Regions from separate parts of the Salinispora goodfellowii genome, predicted to be linked through region 1. Evidence: riboswitches for the same ligand, from Rfam matches in the RefSeq annotation. Region 1 holds a riboswitch; each other region holds the start of a gene.
What was found. Region 1 has a riboswitch for cobalamin ahead of T398_RS18615 (prenyltransferase/squalene oxidase repeat-containing protein). Riboswitches for the same ligand answer to the same signal wherever they lie in the genome.
Positions count from the first base shown of each region.

Region 1 (4,771 bases):
GAACGAGGTGACGGACTGCTTCGCGAGCCACTCGTCAACTTGCCGATCATCGGCGTGATTCCGGAACGGACGACGCTCACGAACATGACGCCGAACGCGACGGCTGTCGATCTACCCACTGATCCCGATGAACTGCTGGCGAAGCTCTACCGGGAGCGGGATGAGCGGGGCCAGGGAAGCAGCCGCGATGGCGCGGCGTTCACCGCGATCGGTGACATTCTGCACGAGTCGTTGGTGCCGCCGCGGACGAGCGCCGCGCTCTATCTGGCTGCGGCGAAGATTCCGGGGGTTGAGGTGGTCCGTGGGGTCACCGACGCAGCCGGCCGACCGGGGATAGCCGTCGCGCGCACCGAAAGAAGCCGACGAGACGAGTGGATTTTCGATAGACACACGTATGATTATCTCGGCCAACGCAGCTACCTCGTGGCGGACACCGCCGACGGACCAGCCGGGACGGTGTTCAGCACGACCGCAGTGCTGCAGCGGGCCGTGGTGCCGAAGCTCGGAGAGCGCCCGGCGCCACAGCCGACACCGGTATGCGGCTGGGAGCAGGAGCGCGGCGGCGGCTGATCGGGGGTGCCCGGCGGGCCGGCGGAGGTGGATCACCCCGCCGGCCACCGAGCGCTAGCCGGATCAACAGTTGCGCAGCTCGGGAGACTGGTTGAGCAGCTGACCGCGGACGGAGATGAAGCGGCGGTAGGTTTCCGAGTCGACCGCGGAGTGCCGGAACGCCGCGACCCGGTGACAGTTCTGGAAGGCCAGCTTGACGCCGAAGTGGCGTTCAAGGCTGGACCGGATGGCGTCGCTGGCCAGCGCGCGCAGGAGCTGACCCCGCTCCTCCTCGGTCGGCGGCGGGACGACGTTGTCGGCGAACTCGGCGTCGGAGGACGCCAGCTCCGCCGCCACCCGGCTGACGGTCTGCCAGGCGTACGGCAGCGAGTCGCGGACGCAGGAGACGAAGGCGTCGTCGGCAACGGGGCCCGACTCGGCGGCCCGCAACAGGTCCGGTGGCACGGTGAGAGACATGATCCTCCTCAGTTGATAATGATCGCGGTTTTCATTACTGTTGCGTGCTGAGCACACCACGCAACGTCCACCGCGTCAATGACGCCACGTGGTGTGGCTCCGTCGGATTCACCCGATGCGCGGTCCTCAGGACATGCGCCCACCTCAGGGCCGTTTGACAGCGCCGCTCGCAGCAGCCCAGACTGTCGCGACAACTCAACCAACGCGTGCGTGCGGGGGAAGTCCGGTCAAAATCCGGCGCTGGCCCGCAACGGTAGGCCGTCGAGGTTCATCTGCGACGGCAAGCCCGAATACCCGCCACGCTCGCGCACCCCTACCCACCCGTCGTGGCCCACGGGTCGGAGGCCCCGACCCGACGCTGACCAACAGCGCTCGGCTGGGTTCTGACGACCGCAGGGCGGAAAGGCACTCCTGATGGTCGTGTCCCACCTTCGATCCACACTCCGCACCCGCGCCGCCGGCCTGTTGGCCGCCGCCGTCGCCGGGATCGCCCTGACCGCTGTCGAGCCCGCCCCCCAAGCCGCGCGAGCCGACGCCTGTGCCGGCACCTCGGGCGTCACCGTGGTGATCGACTTCACCGCTTTCGGCGGCGAGGTCGAGGTCGCCTGCGCCCCCGGCGACCCGGACACCGGGCTGACCGCCATCCAGGACGCCGGCTTCGCCGTCGAGGGCACCGCCCGCTGGGGTCTTGCCTTCGTCTGCCGACTCGGCGGCCTGCCCACCCCGGACGTCGAGCCCTGCATCGACACCCCGCAGGCCAGCGGGTACTGGTCGTACTGGCACGCGTCCAGCGGCGGTGACTGGGAGTACAGCGACAAGGGCGTGCTCAACTACGACCCGGCCCCGGGCAGCGTCGAGGGTTGGTCCTACGGTGCCAGCGAGCCGCCGAGCATCCCCGCCCCCTGATTCACCCGCGCCGCTGGTGTGACCAGTGGCGCACCCCGGGTGCCCGGAACTGTCCTGGCGTCGTCACACGCCCTAGCGGTACGGTGACGGGCACCCGGTACACACTGGGCACAACTGCATAAGTCCCGCGTGGGGGGAAGCCGGTGCGATGCCGGCGCTGACCCGCAGCCGTGAGCGAGAGAACCCTTTCGCGAGCCGGAATGCCCCGCCCGGGACGAGCGGCTTCCACTGTCGAGGTCTACAGGGTGAAGTCCGGTCCGCCGAGGTCTGTCCACCCCGCTCACCGCAGTACGCGGAGCGGGGTTTTCGTATCCCGGGTGCTTGCCGGAGCTCACCGACTGCTCTAGAAAGGCACCCCCTCATGGCCCTGTCCCGGCGCCTCGCCACCGGTCTCGGCGCGGCCGCGGCAACCACCCTCGCCGCGGTAGCCGCCGCCCCACTGACCGTGGTGGCGGCCCCCGACCCGGACCACGCCGCCGCAGCCCGCGCAGCGGCGTCCTGGCTCGCCGACGAATTCACCGATGGCGTCCTGCCCGGCCCGATCAACCCGGAGGACTGGGGGCTGACCATCGACGGTCTCCTCGCGCTCGCCGCCACCGGGGTCGACCCGTCGACCCGGCAGGCGGCGACCGCCCAGGTCGCGGCGAACGTGCGCGCCTACAACAGCTACGACCACTGGGGCATCGAGGGCTTCACCGACGGCGGGGCGACCGCGAAGCTGCTCTACGCCGCCTCCGCCTCCAGCGCCGACCCCACCGACTTCGGCGGCTACGACCTGCGGGCCGAGACCCTGTCGCTGATCGCCGGAGCGGACATCGACCACCAGCGGGGACGGATCACCAGCGCTACCACCCCACAGACCGGCGCAGACCCCAGTAACACCTTCGACCAGTCCTTCGCCGTGCTGGGCCTGACCCGCAGCGGCGGCGTACCGCAGGACGCGGTGGACTTCCTCATCCGGCAGCAGTGCGCGGCGGGCGGCTTCCGCCTCTACCCGGACACGGCCGACGGGCCCTCGCCGTCCTGCGACGACCAACCCGACGCCACCCTCGACGTCGACTCGACCGCGATGGCCGTGCAGGCGCTGCTGAGCGCCGCCGAGGACGGTGCCACAAGCGCCGCCGACGCGGCCGCCGCCGGCGCGGACTGGCTGGTGTCCCAGCAGCACACCGACGGGTCGTTCGGCGGCTCCGGGCCGACCACCGGAAAGAATTCCAACAGCACCGGCCTGGCCGGGCAGGCCCTCGCCGCCGCCGGACGCGACCCGGCAGCCACCGAGGCGGCGGTGGCGCTGGCCGCGCTCCAGCTGACCGCGGCGAGCGGCGGGGCGGCCGCCGCGGAGGCGGGCGCCATCGCCTACAACGCCGACGGGCTCGCCGCCGCCGTCGCGGACGGGCTCGGCGACAACAGCCGGGACCAGTGGCGTCGGGCCACCGCCCAGGCGCTGCTCGGGCTCGCCCAGGTGCCGCTGGGTCGGATCGGCCTCGACCCGCCGCCGACCGGGCAGCCCACCCCGACCGGCACCGCCTCGCCCACCGGATCGCCGACCGGCACCGGATCGCCGACGCCGACCGCCACCGCCAGCCCGACACCGAGCGCCACCGGGACCGCCCCGCCGGAGCCGCCCGCCGCGTCACCGACCGGCAGCGCTCCGGTGACTCCCACACCGACCACCTCCAGCCCCGGTGGTGGGCTGCCGACCACCGGCGCGGCGATCACCAGCTACGTGCTGCTCGCGGTACTGCTGCTCGGTGGCGGCGTCGGGCTGCTCATCCTCGGCCGTCGGCGGGCGAATTGAGCCGCAGGACGCTCCGCGGCTCAGTGGCCGTCGCCCTGGTCGCCGCCGGCTCGGTGATCGGGCCGGGGAGCCCGGCGGTAGCCGCCGGGCTCCCCGGCTACTGCCCGGACGCCTCCGGCGTCACCGTCGTGGTCGACTTCAACGAGCTCGGGGGCGGAACGGTTGTCCGCTGCGCCCCGGGCAGCCAGGCCACCGGGCTGGCCGCACTGAAGGGCGCCGGCTTCCCGATCACCGGCACGCTGCGCTGGGGCGAGGGATTCATCTGCCGGATCGAGGGCAAACCGTCGGCGGACGCGGAGAAGTGCGTCGACACGCCGCCGGCCAGCGCCTACTGGTCGTACTGGCACGCCCCGAACGGTGGCAGCTGGACCTACAGCGACAAGGGGGTGCTGAACCGTACGCCCCCGGCGGGCAGCTTCGAGGGCTGGTCGTTCTCCCTCAACCGCGACCCCAACGACGCGCCCCGCCCCGGGGTCACCCCGCGCCGCCCCGCACCGCCGCCCGCCTCGCCACCGCCGGCAGCACCGCCGACGAGCGACGTACCGGTGGCACCGCCACCGGCGGGCGGAGACGTAGCGCCGCCGCCCGCCGACGGCGGTCAGCCCGGGGCAACCGGCGAGCCGACCACCGTTGATCCGTCGACTTCGGCCACCGCCGCGCCGTCCGCCAGCGCGGCAGGCCACCCGTACCCGGAGACTGCCACCGCCTCGACGCAGCCGGGCTCCGCCGACGAGCCCGTGCGGACCGACGCCGTTGCCCGCGAGGAGGGGGGCGTACCGCTGGGCACGCTGGCCGGGGTGCTGCTGCTGGCCGCCCTCACCGCCGGGGGCCTGGTCGCCGCCCGACGACGACGGGTCGCCGACCCGGATGACTGACGCCACGGCGGACCGCCACGCGACCGCCAATCGCCGGATGACTGACGCCACGGCGGACCGCCACGCGACCGCCAATCGCCGGATGACTGACGCCGCGGTGGACAGCCCCGCGACCGCCGATCGGTGGTCGGCCCGCTGGTCCGCCTGGCGACTGCCGCGCGGGCTG
Region 1 is NZ_JCANTD010000021.1:52,823-57,593, forward strand. Features, by position in the region: gene T398_RS18600 (CU044_5270 family protein) at 1-570, shown strand, start outside; gene T398_RS18605 (SCO5389 family protein) at 634-1,026, opposite strand; cobalamin riboswitch at 1,221-1,342, shown strand; gene T398_RS18610 (SCO2322-related protein) at 1,441-1,932, shown strand; cobalamin riboswitch at 2,022-2,159, shown strand; gene T398_RS18615 (prenyltransferase/squalene oxidase repeat-containing protein) at 2,294-3,730, shown strand; gene T398_RS18620 (SCO2322-related protein) at 3,727-4,605, shown strand; gene T398_RS18625 (energy-coupling factor transporter transmembrane protein EcfT) at 4,688-4,771, shown strand, end outside.

Region 2 (4,771 bases), on a different contig from region 1:
CAAGCCGGCGTGCCGGGGCAGTGCGGCGTGGAATGGTGAGAGCCATGAAGCGGGACCGGGATGAGATTTTCGTCGAGTACACAAAGTCGATCTGCCCGGTCTGCAAGGTGGTTGTCGACGGACAGGTCAACCTCCGCGACGACAAGGTCTACCTGCGGAAGCGCTGTCCGGAGCACGGCCAGTTCGAGGCGTTGGTGTACGGCGACGCGCGGATGTACCTCGACAGCGCCCGATTCAACAAGCCCGGCACGATCCCGCTGACCTTCCAGACCGAGGTGCGCGACGGTTGCCCGGCGGACTGCGGGCTGTGTCCGGAACACAAGCAGCATGCCTGTCTGGGCATCATCGAGGTCAACACCGGCTGTAACCTCGACTGCCCGATCTGCTTCGCCGACTCCGGTCACCAGCCCGACGGGTACGCCATCAGCCTGGCGCAGTGCGAGCGGATGCTCGACGTCTTCGTGGCGAGTGAGGGCGAGGCCGAGGTGGTGATGTTCTCCGGTGGAGAGCCCACCATCCACCGGCAGATCCTAGACTTCGTGGACGCCGCCCAGGTCCGCCCGATTCGGGCCGTCAACCTCAACACCAACGGAATCCGGCTCGCCAGCGACCGGAGGTTCGTGGCAGCGCTCGGCGAACGGAACCGTCCCGGCCGGGCGGTCAACATCTACCTGCAGTTCGACGGGTTCGACGAGCGAACACACCGGGAGATCCGGGGTCGGGACCTGCGTGAGATCAAGCAGCGCGCGTTGGACAACTGCGCCGAGGCCGGCCTGACCGTCACCCTGGTGGCCGCGGTCGAACGGGGGCTCAACGAGCACGAACTCGGCGCCATCATCAGCCACGGCCTGGCGCACCCGGCGGTGCGGAGCGTCTCGTTCCAGCCGGTCACCCACTCCGGCCGGCACACGCCCTTTGACCCGCTGACCCGGCTGACCAACTCCGACATCATTCACCTCGTCGCGCGGCAGCGGCCCGACTGGTTCCGGGCCGAGGACTTCTTCCCGGTGCCGTGCTGCTTCCCGACCTGCCGGTCGATCACCTATCTGCTCACCTCGGGCACGCCCGGCGCCGAGGATTTCGGGGTGGTGCCGATTCCCCGGCTGCTCGACGTGGCGGACCATCTCGACTACGTCACCAACCGGGTGGTGCCGGACCCCGCTGTCCGGGAAGCACTGGAGAAGCTGTGGTCTGCGTCGGCGTTCATGGGCACCGACACGACCAAGGTGCGCCTCGCCCAGACCGCCGCGGCGCTGGACTGTGCCGACGCCTGCGGCGTCAACCTACCCGAGGCGGTGGCGAACCTGACCGACCGGGCCTTCATGATCGTGATCCAGGACTTCCAGGACCCGTACACCCTCAATGTGCGGCAGCTGATGAAGTGTTGCGTCGAGGAGATCACCCCGGATGGCAGACTGATCCCGTTCTGCGCCTACAACTCGGTCGGCTACCGGGAACAGGTCCGCGAGCAGATGTCCGGGGTGCCGGTCGCCGACGTGGTGCCCAACGCACTCGCGCTCCGCTCGATGATCACCGACTCTCCGTACGGGTCGAAGGTCGCCCAGCACCCGGACGGCGGCGTCGCCGCCGGACGGCGGGTGGCGCGGGACGCCACCAACGTCGGGCGGCGGATCCGGTGACGAGGAGTGAGCCCGCAGCGGATCCGAAGGGCTGCTGCGCCGCGGCTTACGGTTCGGACCTGGTCGCCCTGCTCCTCGGCGAGGCGTACCATCCCGGTGGTTCGTCGCTGACCCGCCGACTCGCCGCCCGACTGGGCCTGACCACCGGCGAACGCGTACTCGATGTGGCGAGCGGACGAGGCGCCAGCGCGCTGCTGCTGGCGTCCGAGTACGGCTGCACGGTGACCGGTGTGGACCTCGCCGGCTCCAACGTCGCGGTGGCCACCCGGGTGGCCCGGTCCGTTGGGCTCGCCGACCAGGTGCGGTTCCGGCGGGGAGACGCCGAGCGGCTGGCTGTCGACTCGCATTCGGTTGAGGTGGTGGTCTGCGAATGCGCCTTCTGCACCTTCCCCGACAAGCCCACCGCAGCGGGGGAACTGGCCCGGGTGCTGGTCCCGGGCGGTCAACTCGGGCTGGCCGATGTTGTCGCCGTCCCCGACCGGCTGCCCCCCGAACTGACCGGGTTGGGAGCGTGGATCGCCTGCGTTGCCGATGCGCGCCCCCTCGATGAGTACGTCGCCCTGTTGGCGGGCGCAGGACTGACGACAACCCACACCGAACGGCACGACTCCGCGGTCACCACGATGATCGACCAGATCGAGGCGCGCCTGACCGTGCTGCGGCTGACCGCCGCGGATCAGGCGGCGGCGCTCGGCTTGGACTTCGACCGGGCCCCGGCGGTCTTGGCCGCGGCCCGGGCCGCGGTCGCCGACGGTGCGCTCGGCTACGCCCTCCTGACGGCCAGGAAACCGGGCTCTGGCCCGGGCTGAAGTTCCCGGCTCGTGGTGCAGCGTGGCGTCCGGTTTCGTCGTAGCCGGCGGAGGCGGGTAGCGATTGGTGTGAATCGACAGCTTGCCGTCCGGGCGGGTGCCCGATAGCCTCTCGCCGTCAAGGTGCACGGGAAGCCGGTGGAAGACCGGCGCGGCCCTCGCCACTGTGACCGGGTAGTGATCTCTGACTGTGCCACTGGGCCCAACCAGGTCTGGGAAGGCTGGAGTGAACGTCGATCCGGAAGCCAGGAGACCGGCCTTGACACGGATCTCATCCACGAGGTGCTGGAAGGGAAGGTCATTCGATGCATATCGCCGAGGGGTATCTCCCTCCGGAACAGGCGGCGGCGTGGTTCGTCGTGTCCGCGCCCTTCGTCGTCCACGGGAGTCGGGCCCTGGTCCGGCAGGTCCGGGCAGATCCAGACTCGAAACTGCTGCTCGGTGCGGCCGGTGCCTTCACCTTCGCGCTGTCCGCATTGAAGATCCCGTCGGTGACCGGGTCGAGTTCCCACCCGACCGGCACCGGGCTGGGGGCGGTGCTGTTCCGACCGCCGGTGATGAGCGTGCTGGGCGGCATTGTGCTGCTGTTCCAGGCGCTGCTACTGGCCCACGGCGGGCTGAGCACGCTGGGCGCGAACATCTTCTCGATGGCGATCGTCGGCCCGTGGGTGGCGTATGGGAGCTACACCATGGTCCGTCGCGCTGGCGGCGGACTGGGTCCGGCGGTGTTCGCCGCTGCGGCCCTGGGCAGCCTGGCGACGTACGGTGTCACCGTCGCCCAGCTGGCCCTGGCGTTCCCCGACCCGGTCTCCGGCGTCGGCGGTGCGCTGGCGAAGTTCGGCGGGATCTTCGCCGTGACCCAGATTCCGTTGGCGATCAGCGAGGGACTGCTGACCGTTCTGGTGGTCCGCCTGCTGAGTCGGACCAGCGGAGACGACCTGCGTCGGCTCGGCCTGCTGCGCCCGGCGGCGGAGGTACGGGCATGAGGCGCTTCTCCTGGGTGAACCTGCTGTTGCTGCTCGCGGTGCTGCTCCTGGCGGTGGTGCCGCTGGCGCTCGGCCTGGGGTCGGGGGAGGAACCCTTCTCCGGCGCGGACGCCCTCGCCGAGCAGGCCATCGTGGACGACCACCCCGACTACCAGCCGTGGTTCTCGCCGATCTACGAGCCGCCGTCGGCCGAGCTGGAGTCGGCGTTCTTTGCTCTCCAGGCCGCGCTCGGCGCCGGCCTGCTCGGCTACTACTTCGGTGTCGCCCGGACCCGGCAGCGGCAGCGCGACGCGGTCGATCGGCAGCGCGGTTAGCGTGTTCGCCCTCGACATCGCCGCGCACACCGGTCCCTGGCGAGGTCGGCACCCCGCCGAGAAGGCGCTGCTCGCGCTCGGGCTGCTGGTCTGCGCGGTGGCCCTGCCCACCTGGCCCGCCGCGCTCCTGTCCGGTGGCGCCGCGGCGGTGCTGCTGGCCGCCGCACGGGTGCCACTGGTCGTGGTGCTGCGGGCGGCCCGGGTGCCGCTGTTCTTCGTGGCCACCTCCACGGTCCCGTTGCTGGTGTCGATGCCGGCTCCGGCCCGACTGGCCATCGACCCCGCCGGCCTGCCGCTGGCGGCACAGACCGCGGGCCGCTCCGTGGCGGCGTTGACCTGCCTGCTGCTGTTCACCGCCACCACACCGTTGTCGGATGTCCTGCCACGACTGCACCGGCTGGGGATCCCCCCGGCGGTCACCGAGGTTGCCGCGTTGACGTACCGGATGCTCTTCCTGCTGGTGGAGAGCGTGCATGCGGTCCGGCAGGCGCAGGCGGCGCGGCTTGGCTTCCGTACCTGGCGGACCGCCTACCGGTCGCTGGCCGGACAGGCGGGGGCGGTGTTCGTTCGGGCGTTGCACCGGGCGCGGCGGCTGGAGGAGGGACTGGCGGTACGGGGCTACACCGGTTCACTCGCCGTGCAGGTGGCGGCGCACCGGGTGTCGGTGCCGTTCGTCGCGGCGACCACGGCGTTGCTCGGCGCGATTGCCACGGTCAGCACCGGGCTGGTGTCCCCTTGGTGAACGCCTCGCTACTGGAGTTCGATGAGGTGGGCTTCGCCTACCAGCCGGGCCGATCGATCCTGGCCGGGGTCAATCTTCGGATCGACCCCGGCCAGCGGCTGGCCGTGCTGGGTCCGAACGGTGGCGGCAAGACGACGCTGTTCCGACTGGCGGCCGGCGCGCTGCGGCCCGCCACGGGCCAGATCGCCGTCGCCGGCACCCGGGTACGGCACACCCGGGCCGGTCTTCGGGAGCTGCGGCAGCAGGTGCAGCTGGTCGTGCAGGACCCGGACGACCAGCT
Region 2 is NZ_JCANTD010000006.1:129,335-134,105, forward strand. Features, by position in the region: gene T398_RS09310 (radical SAM protein) at 45-1,640, shown strand; gene T398_RS09315 (class I SAM-dependent methyltransferase) at 1,637-2,449, shown strand; cobalamin riboswitch at 2,554-2,725, shown strand; gene T398_RS09320 (energy-coupling factor ABC transporter permease) at 2,755-3,435, shown strand; gene T398_RS09325 (energy-coupling factor ABC transporter substrate-binding protein) at 3,432-3,749, shown strand; gene cbiQ (cobalt ECF transporter T component CbiQ) at 3,751-4,491, shown strand; gene T398_RS09335 (energy-coupling factor ABC transporter ATP-binding protein) at 4,488-4,771, shown strand, end outside.
Region 2: another riboswitch for cobalamin. It lies ahead of T398_RS09320 (energy-coupling factor ABC transporter permease); the one in region 1 lies ahead of T398_RS18615 (prenyltransferase/squalene oxidase repeat-containing protein).

Region 3 (4,771 bases), on a different contig from region 1:
GGTCACCACGCCGATCGGGATCTCCTCGGGGGCGGCGGCGGTCCGGGCGACCACGTCGGTCAGCGCCAGGAACGCCCCGCCGAAGAGCATCGACAGCGGCAGGATCACCCGGTAGCTGGAGCCGGCGAGCAGTCGTACGGCGTGCGGCACGATGATCCCGACGAAGCCGATCAGCCCGGACGCGGAGACCGCGGCGGCGGTGCCGAGCGAGGCCGCGGCGATCAGCAGGTAGCGGGACCGTTGCGGGTGCAGGCCCAGGCTGGTCGCCTCGTCGTCACCGACCGAGAGGACGTCCAACTCCCGCCGGTGCAGCAGCACCACCACGGCGGTCAGCAGGAAGTACGGCAGGACCAGCCGTACGTCGTGCCAGCCGGCGGTGGCGAGCCGCCCGAGCAGCCAGGCGTAGACCTGTTGGATGCTGTCCGAGTTGCGTTGCAGCAGGTATGTCTGCCCGGCGGAGAGGAAGGCGGAGACCGCCACCCCGGCCAGGATCAGGGTCGCCGGTGATCGGCTTCGGCCGCCGGCGGAGCCGAGCAGGTAGGTCAGCGTGACCGCGCCGATCGCGCCGACGAACGCGGCCAGCGGGATGGTGACCGGCAGCCCGGTGACCGCCCCGCCGACCCCGCCAGCGGTGATCACCACGGTGACCGCGAACCCGGCGCCGGCCGCTACCCCGAGCAGGTACGGGTCGGCCAGCGGGTTGCGGAACACGCCCTGGTAGGCGCCGCCGGCCAGGGCGAGCAACCCGCCGACGAGCAGGCCGAGTACGGCCCGGGGCAGGCGCAGCTCGGTGATGATGGCGATCTCCCGCTCGGTGAGCCCGCTGTCGAGGCCGACCCCGGGGAGGAGGTTCAGCAGCTCGACCGCGACGCTGCCGGGTGGCAGGCTGACCGGGCCGAGGGAGACGCCCGCCACCAGGGCGACCAGGACCGCGGCCAGCCCGGCGACGAGCCAGCCGGGCCGCAGCCCGGCGGGCCGAGCCGCCGGCCCGCCGGAGGGGCGGCCGGAGGGGCGGCCGGAGGGGCGCTGGGTTACCACCTGCCGCATGGGGATGCCTCTGCTATCGCCACAGCTCCAACGTCACGCGGGGACCTTCGCGGTCGCCTCGATGATCGTGCGGAGCAGGTCGACGACGCGCGGGCCCCACCGGGAGGCGACGTCGTCGTCGAGCGCGACGACCTGGCCCTCCTGCACGGCGGTGATCGTCGCCCAGCCGGGTCGGGCCTGGACCGACGCGATGCTCTGCTGGCAGCACTTGGTGTCGGCGAGGAAGACGAAGTCCGGGTTGGCCTGGACGATGATCTCCTCGGAGAGCTGCGGGTAGCCACCGCTCGCGCCGTCCGCGTCGGCCGGGTCGGCGATGTTCTCGAGCCCGGCGAGCGCGTAGAGCGAGCCGATGAAGGTCTTGCTGGTGGCGGTGTACAGCTCGGGGCCGAGCTCGTGGAAGTAGGTGAGCTTCTCCGCCCGCTGGGGCAGGTCGGCGACCAACTCCGCGATGTCGTCCTGCATCTGGCTGACCACGTCGGCGGCCTCGGCGGGGTGCCCGGTCAGCGTGCCCACCTCGGTGAGCTGCCGATAGGTGTCGTCCAGCGTGGCCGCCGCCGGGGTGAGGAAAACCGGGATCTTCAGCGTGGTGAGCTGGTCCACGATCTTGTTCTGGTCGTCGGCGAGCAGGACCAGGTCGGGGTTCTGGGCGGCGATCGCCTCGGCGTTCGGCTGGAAGCCGGAGAGGTCGGTCCGCGGTGCCTCCGCCGGATAGTTGGAGTTGTCGTCGACCGCGACGACCTGCGGCCCCGCCCCGATCGCGAAGAGCACCTCGGTGGCGGTCGGCGACAGCGAGACGATCTTCTCCGGCTGCTCGTCCAGCGTGAGCGAGCCAACGGTTACCGGGAAGGTCGCGGCGCTGGACGCGCCGTCGTCAGCGGGGGAGTCCGTGGTCTTCTCGGCGCAGCCGGCGAGCGCGAGCGCGGCCACCGCGAGGGCCGCGGTGAAGAACCGGGGGGTACGTCTGGACATCGGGCCTCCTGTCGGTCGAGGAGTTGGTGCTTCGCCGACAGGGACCGAGGTGCCCGTCCACGAGGCACCCTTCCTCGAGAGCGCGTATCGCGACCGACCGCAGGCGACCTGACTCGTCCCCGGGACAAGCCCGGGGCATCACAGTTGCGGGACAGCGCCGGTTTCCCACCGGCTTCGCTGCGGGATGGTCGGTAGCACGGTAGCGCACGGTCGGGCCGGGGCCCGGAGTTGGCCGCAGACGTGTGACGAGGTGGGGAGGGGTGGGGGCCCCGGGAAAGGGCCCCCACCCCAGATTCAGGAGACGGTGATGGTGACGTTGTCGACTGCTGCCTCGACGAGGCTCCCGCCGGCGGCGTCCGCCGCCGCCACCTGGATCTGGATCGACTGGCCGGCGTACGGCGTCAGGTCGAGGTTGGCCACCGACCAGGAGGCGCTGCGGTTGGTCGCCGCGCCGGTCTGGTTGAGCAGGGTGGTGGTGCCGCCGCTGTGCACGACGCTGACCCGGAAGTAGTCGGCCGAGGAGGCGTTCGAGTAGTGCGCCAGGTACCAGGCCAACGAGAGCGTCAGCGTGCCGCTCGACGGCAGGGCCACCGCCGGGGAGCGGGCGCTGGTCGCGCCGCCGTCGATGTCGTGGGTGCCCACCGAGGAGCCGGCGAGCCGGCCGGTGACCAGGTCGTTACCGCCCGCGTACGGGGTGAGCTGCTTGGCGCCGGAGTAGCTGGTCGCCTGGGCGGCACCCCGCTCCCACTGGCCGGTGGTGGCGGTGTCGGTGCCGTTGGGGTTGATCGTCCAGCCGGTCGCGGTCTCGAAGGTGTCCGCCCAGACCGTCTCCCCGCCGCCGCCACCGCCGCAGTACTGGTCCTCCTTGCCGATCGCCCGGTACGGGCAGTCGGCGTACTCGGAGAGGAGCAGCACCGCTTCGCGGTTACGGGCGGTCTCCGCCGGGATGACCTCGTCGGGTGGGTAGAAGCCGCCGCCCGCGGCGGAGCCGGGGTACAGCTCGAAGGTGTACGCCCAGATCCCGTGCGCCCCCCACATCCAGTCGATGCTGCTGCCATCGGTGATGTAGAGGTCGCTGGACTGCTGCGGGGTGTAGCCGTTGGTGGCCGCCATCTCCCCGCCGATGGTGGCGAAGGTGTTGTACTGGTCGGCCGTCATCCCCGGGGCGGTGTTGCTGTACGTGTAGCCGAACGGCCAGAGCACCAGCTCGGAGTAGGTGTGGAAGTCGATGTTGGCCTTGATCTGCTGGACTCCGCCCACGACCCGGCTGTCCACGAAGTCGCGCACCGCATCGGTCTCCGGGGCGGAGAAGGGCGACGGGCCCCGGTAGGTGCTCGACGAGGTGGAGCCGGAGGAGCCGCCGCAGCAGCCCCAGAGGTAGTCCCAGTTGCGGTTCAGGTCGGTGCCGACCCAGGACGAGCCGCTGTTGGGCTGCCGATTCTTGCGCCACGACCGGTACGAGCCGGTGGCGATGTCGTACTCGCTGCCGTCCGGGTTCACGGTCGGGATGATCCACAGCTCCCGGCTGTTGACCACGTTGGTGACCCGGGAGTTACTGCCGTAGTTGTCGGTGAAGAGGTTTAGCAGGTAGATCGCCATCTCCACGGTCAGGTGCTCCCGAGCGTGCTGCTGGGAGTTGAAGAGGATTTCCGGCTCGTCCTCGTCGGTCCCGACGTTGTCGGAGATCTTCACCGCCATCAGGTCCCGGCCCTCGTGCGAGGTGCCGATGCTGATCTTCCGCGCGATGCTGGGGTGCTCCGCCACCACCTGGTTCACCACGGCCGTCAGTTCGGCGTAGTTGTGGTAGTCGGAGTCGGCGGGCGGGAAGTCGAAGATGCCGACGTCCCCGTGGTCGTGATCGTGGCCGGTGGGGGTTACCGGCACCTCCTCCAGCTCGAAGCCCAGCCGGGTGATCGCGGCGGCCTCGGCGGCGGTGGCGGTGACGTGCAGGACACCGTGCTCGGAGTAGTCGATCGCGGCGCCGGTGCTGGCGACCGCGCTGCGGTCGGTCACGGTACGCGGGCCGAGCACCCGGTACTGGACGGCGGCCGACTCACCGCTGGGCTCCGGCGTGGTGTTCGCGGAGACCGGGGACGCGGCGAAGGTGAGCAGGCCGAACCCCGCGGCGACGACGAGCGCGAGGCGGCGGCGAAGGGTGGGGGTGCGGAAGGCCATGGACAACCTCCTGACGAGCGCGGGAAACCTTTCCCGCCTGGTACCGCACACTCCACCACTCAACGCATGGTCATATCAATGTTCTTCCATGTGTAAATTTAATGGCGCCCGTGGATCAGGACTTCGGTGCGTCGCCGTCCCGCTCCGGCGAGTCCGTCCCGGCGTCGTCCTCGCCGGCCAGCGCCGAGCGCAGCCGCTCCTTCTCCGCGCGCCGCCGCTCGGTGGCGGCAGCCATCTCCTCGGCCATCTCCTCCCGCCACGGCCGCAGCAGGAAGAAGGAGAGCGCCGCCGAGAAGATCAACGCCACCATCAGTTTGATAAAGAGATTCAACTCCACGAACCAGAGGGCCGCCAGCACGACGACAAACAGCCCGATCCGGCCCAGCGTGTACTTGACCGCCGCGCTCATCTCCGTACTCCGTTCTCCGCCGTCGACGGGCGGCCTCAGCCCGTCCTCCGGGCGAGCCACCGCACCCCGTGGAACCACACCACCGCGTACCCGACGGTGAAGGCCGCCGCACCCAGCCCGCCGGAGACCACCGGCGGCAGGTCAGCGGTGAAACCGGCCACCACCAGGCCG
Region 3 is NZ_JCANTD010000011.1:48,836-53,606, reverse strand. Features, by position in the region: gene T398_RS13515 (FecCD family ABC transporter permease) at 1-1,047, opposite strand, end outside; gene T398_RS13510 (ABC transporter substrate-binding protein) at 1,081-2,016, opposite strand; cobalamin riboswitch at 2,098-2,221, opposite strand; gene T398_RS13505 (M14 family metallopeptidase) at 2,311-4,191, opposite strand; gene T398_RS13500 (DUF4229 domain-containing protein) at 4,307-4,600, opposite strand; gene T398_RS13495 (hypothetical protein) at 4,636-4,771, opposite strand, start outside.
Region 3: another riboswitch for cobalamin. It lies ahead of T398_RS13510 (ABC transporter substrate-binding protein); the one in region 1 lies ahead of T398_RS18615 (prenyltransferase/squalene oxidase repeat-containing protein).

Region 4 (4,771 bases), on a different contig from region 1:
CTCCCCCTCCTGGTCAACGAGGAGCACGCTCCGGCCGAGGTCTGCCGCCTCGGCGGCGGCGACCAGCCCGGCCAGACCGGCTCCGACCACGACGACGTCAGCTTCCACGGATGCCTCCTTTGGTGGGGCGGACATTGACCCGCTTCCGGGCCGATCGCGGGAGCGGGACGGCGCCGGGGGGTTGCCCCACCGTGCCGCAGCCGACCGGGCGACGCCACCAGTTCCGCGCTGGGTGAGCATGAGTATTGTCAATGCGCGCGGTTCGTGGGCGGTCGGGCCGGCTGGCAGTGCGAGGGGCGGTGACCGCGATGGGCCTCGCGGAACGGCTGGTCGTGCATCGGATGCTCACCGAGCGTAGCTCGACCCTCGTGGACGAGCTGGTCGGCGCGGTTGTCGACCAGGTTCCGATCTACCGCGAACTCGGTGAAACCCAACTTCGGGAGGTCACCGCCATCGCCCGGTGGGCCGTCACCCGGCTCACCGAGATGTGGGTGGACGGCACCCGGCTGACCGCCCGGGACATCAGCCGCTTTCGGGGCATCGGCGCCACCCGCGCCACGGACGGTCGACCACTGCTGGCGGTGCTGCGTGCCTATCGGGTCGCGGCGGCCATCATCACAGACGCTGTCGCCGAGCATGCCCCGCCCGGGCTGACCGTCGCCGACCTTGCCGCATTGGTGCAGGCCCTGGTCGCCGCGCTCGATGAGCTGTCCGAGGCGTTGGCCAACGGCTACCAGCACAAGGCCGCCGAGTTGATCACCGACCGGCGCCGACTGATCGACGAGTTCCTGCACGATCTGCTCGCCGGTCGCCAGACCTCGCCCGGCGCCCTCGCCGACCGTACCGAGCAGCTCAACGTTCGCGTCCCCGCGAGCTTCGGTCTCCTCCTCGCCGTCGGCGGCCCGGCGAGTCCGGAGGCCCACCCCGCCCGCGTCGCCGTGCTCGTTGCGGCTCCAGCCGTCGGCGCGGACCACGGCCCGGTCGACCTGAGTACCGGTGCGCTGCTGAGCACGGTGCGGGCCGGCGCGGGTGTCCTGCTGCTCCCGGACGAGCACGATCGGTCCGCGGTGGCGGCGGCCGTGGCCGCGGACGGTTGGCGGGCCTGTCTGATCAGCGGCGCCTCCCCGGCGACCCTGCCGCAGGACTATCGGGCAGCGGTTGCCGCGCTCAAGCACGCACCCGTGGCGGCGTTCGCCCGCCGGACCGTCCTCGACCGCGGCGACGCGCTCACCGTCGCGGTACTGCACGGAGCGCCCCCCGTTGACCGTGCCGCACTGCACGCCGCGGTCCTCGGCCCGGTGCTCACCCCCGCCAACACCCACCTGCTCGAAGGCCTGCACGCGTACCTCACCCACGGGTCGGCGAGCGAGGCCGCGACCGCGGTTGGACTGCACCCGCAGACCATGCGCCATCGGCTTCGCCGGCTCACCGAGCTCACCGGCCGCAGCCTGACCCACTCCTGGGACCGGCTCGTGCTCGCGGTGACGCACGCCTCACTCCCGCCGCCCCCGGGGTGGTGAGCCGGCCGATGCCTTCCCGCGGGCTTGGTGCCCCCGTTGGCGTGCATCCTCAGCGCGTCATCAGGTGGCGTACAGACGGCACTCAGCCATGGGTGGTGCACTGGAGGCCGGCGGCGCTGGAGTTTCAAGGAGGAGCGGCATGGGCTGGTTCAGTCGGAAGCGGTCGCGTACCTGGGGATCAGACGGGGTGCCGACGAAGCTCGACCGGGAGGGCACCCGCGCGGACCTGGTGGCGCTGGAGCAGTTCGTCGCCAGCCGGACCGGGGTCGAGTTCTACCTGGAGCCGGAGACGACGGCGACGGACACGACGGTGGTGGCGATCGCACATGACGGCGAGTGGATCCGCCGCCGTACCGGGTCGCCGCGGGTTGCCGCATCACTCGCCCGCCGGCTGGCCCTGCCGCTCTACGAAGCGGCCAAGATGGGCTATCCGGAGCGGATGCGCGCCTGGAACCGGGCCCACCCGGAGCGGCGCCTGCGGTAGCCGCCGCGCCCTCCGGGGCCGTTGCACCGGGACCGGTTGACCGCTGGTCTCCCCTCGTTTCGTTGACCGGAACGTATTGGTGTGGCAGAGTTCGCGGCCGGACGGCAGTGAAGGAAGCCGGTGTGAATCCGGCGCGGTCCCGCCACTGTCACCGGGGAGTGATCTTCCTTGCGGAGCCACGACCGTGCGTCGCGCGGTTGGAAGGCCGGGGGTGAGCGTCGATCCGGGAGCCAGGATACTTCGGCCGTCGGTGCACCCCAGGGCGTGGATACCCGAGGAGGAACCGATGACGCGTAGCGTCCCAGCTATCGACAGCTGTCGCATTATCCTGGCGGGCGGCGGTATGCCCGCGACCGGTCCGTGGCCGGGCGCCGCCGCGACTGGCCCCGCCGCCGAGAATGTCCCCGCTGCCGTGCTTGGTGCCGCCGTTCTCGGCCCCGCTGCCCGCGGTTGATCGCTGCCTGACGCGGGCCCGGTCGGCCGCCCAGTCGGGTGGCCCGAGACGGCGCCCGTGAAGCCGAATCATCTCCCGTTTCGCTGATCGTCCGCCCCTCGACGCGGGCTTCACTCTCCGGAGCTTCCCGTGCGCATTCTGTTGCTATCTACCGCCGACACCGACCTGCTCGCCGCGCGAGCCAGCGGGGCCGACTACCGCCTGGCCAACCCGACCCGGGTGGCCGTTGACGGCGTACCGGAACTGCTCGACGGCGTGGAACTGGCCGTCGTCCGCCTGCTCGGTGGCCGGGCCGCGTGGCCGGACGGATTGGCGGCGGTCCTCGCCTCGGACGTGCCAACGGTGCTGCTGGGCGGGGAGAGCGTCCCCGACGCCGAGCTGACCGCCGCCTCCACCGTGCCCTCCGGTGTCGCCACCCAAGCCCTCTCCTACCTGGTCGAGGGGGGCCCGGAGAACCTGGCGCAGCTGGCCCGGTTCCTGTCCGACACGGTGCTGCTCACCGGCGAGGGGTTCGCGCCCCCCACACCGACCCCGGCGTACGGGATGCACGGTGACTGGTCGACCGACCCGGACCGGCCGACCGTCGGGATCGTCTTCTACCGGGCGCACGCGCTCGCCGGCAACACCGCCTTCGTGGACACGCTCGCCGGCGCCGTGGAGGCCGCGGGGGGCAACGCGGCACCGATCTTCTGCGGCTCGCTGCGTGGGCTGACCGCCGGCGCGGGCCCACTGGAGCTCTTCGCCCGCTGTGACGCCCTGCTGGTCACCGTGCTCGCCGCCGGGGGCACCGTGGCCACCGACGCAGCCGGTGGTGGGGACGAGGACGCCTGGGACGTGGGCGCGCTCGCCGCCCTCGACCTGCCGGTCATCCAGGCGCTCTGTCTCACCAGCACGCGGGAACAGTGGGCCGCCAGCGACGCCGGACTATCGCCTTTGGACGCGGCGATGCAGGTGGCGATCCCCGAGTTCGACGGGCGGATCGTCACCGTGCCGTTCTCGTTCAAACAGCTCGACGCCGACGGGCTGTCGGTCTACGCGCCGGACCCGGAGCGCGCCGCCCGGGTGGCCGGAATCGCCGTCCGGCACGCCCGGCTGCGGCACCTGCCGAACGCCGGCAAGCGGGTGGCGGTGGTGCTCAGCTCGTACCCGACGAAGCACTCCCGGGTCGGCAACGCCGTCGGCCTGGACACCCCGGCCAGCGCGGTGCGGCTGCTCGCCGCGCTCGCCGCCGCCGGCTACGACCTCGGCGCGACGCCCGTCCCGGACGACGGGGACGCCCTCATCCACGCCCTCATCGCCGCCGGCGGCCACGACGTCGAGTGGCTCACCCCCGAGCAGCTCGCCACCGCCAGCGCGCGGGTGCCGCGGGAGACGTACCGGCGGTGGTTCGACCAGGTGCCGGCGCCGCTGCGCGCCGCCATGGTCCGCCACTGGGGGGAGCCGCCGGGGGAGCTGTACACCGACGGCGGCGACCTCGTCCTGGCCGGTCTGCGGTTCGGCAACGTGGTCCTGCTGATCCAGCCGCCCCGCGGCTTCGGGGAGAACCCGATCGCCATCTACCACGACCCGGACCTGCCCCCCAGTCACCACTACCTGGCCGCGTACCGGTGGCTGGCCGCCCCCGCCACGACCGGGGGCTTCGGCGCGGACGCCGTGGTACACCTGGGCAAGCACGGCACCCTGGAGTGGCTGCCGGGCAAGGGCCTCGGGCTGGCCGCCGACTGCGCCCCGGACGCGGTCCTCGGTGACCTGCCGCTGGTGTACCCGTTCATCGTCAACGACCCGGGGGAGGGGACGCAGGCCAAGCGCCGCGCGCACGCGGTCGTCGTCGACCACCTGGTGCCGCCGATGGCCCGCGCCGAGACCTATGGGGACCTGGCGAAGCTGGAGCAACTACTCGACGAGTACGCCACCGTGCAGGCGCTCGACCCGGCGAAGGCGCCCGTCGTACGAGGACAGATCTGGGAGCTGGTGCGCACCGCGGAACTGCACCACGACCTGCACCAGTCGGAGATGCCGGCCGCCGATGACTTCGACGACTTCGTGTTGCACCTCGACGGTTACCTCTGCGAGGTCAAGGACGTGCAGATCCGCGACGGCCTGCACGTGCTGGCCGAAGCACCCGGCGGCGAAGCGCGGGTCAACCTGGTGCTCGCCGTGCTGCGTGCCCCACAGGTGTGGGGCGGGACCCGGGCCCTGCCCGGCCTGCGGCAGGCCCTCGCCGCCAGCTACGGCCTGGACGAGTCCGCGCTGCTCGCCGTGCCCGGAGCCCGGGTGCGGGTACCGGCCGCGCTGACCGACGCCGCCGGTGGG
Region 4 is NZ_JCANTD010000006.1:192,485-197,255, forward strand. Features, by position in the region: gene T398_RS09635 (FAD-binding dehydrogenase) at 1-108, opposite strand, end outside; gene T398_RS09640 (PucR family transcriptional regulator) at 309-1,520, shown strand; gene T398_RS09645 (hypothetical protein) at 1,660-2,004, shown strand; cobalamin riboswitch at 2,115-2,245, shown strand; gene cobN (cobaltochelatase subunit CobN) at 2,588-4,771, shown strand, end outside.
Region 4: another riboswitch for cobalamin. It lies ahead of cobN (cobaltochelatase subunit CobN); the one in region 1 lies ahead of T398_RS18615 (prenyltransferase/squalene oxidase repeat-containing protein).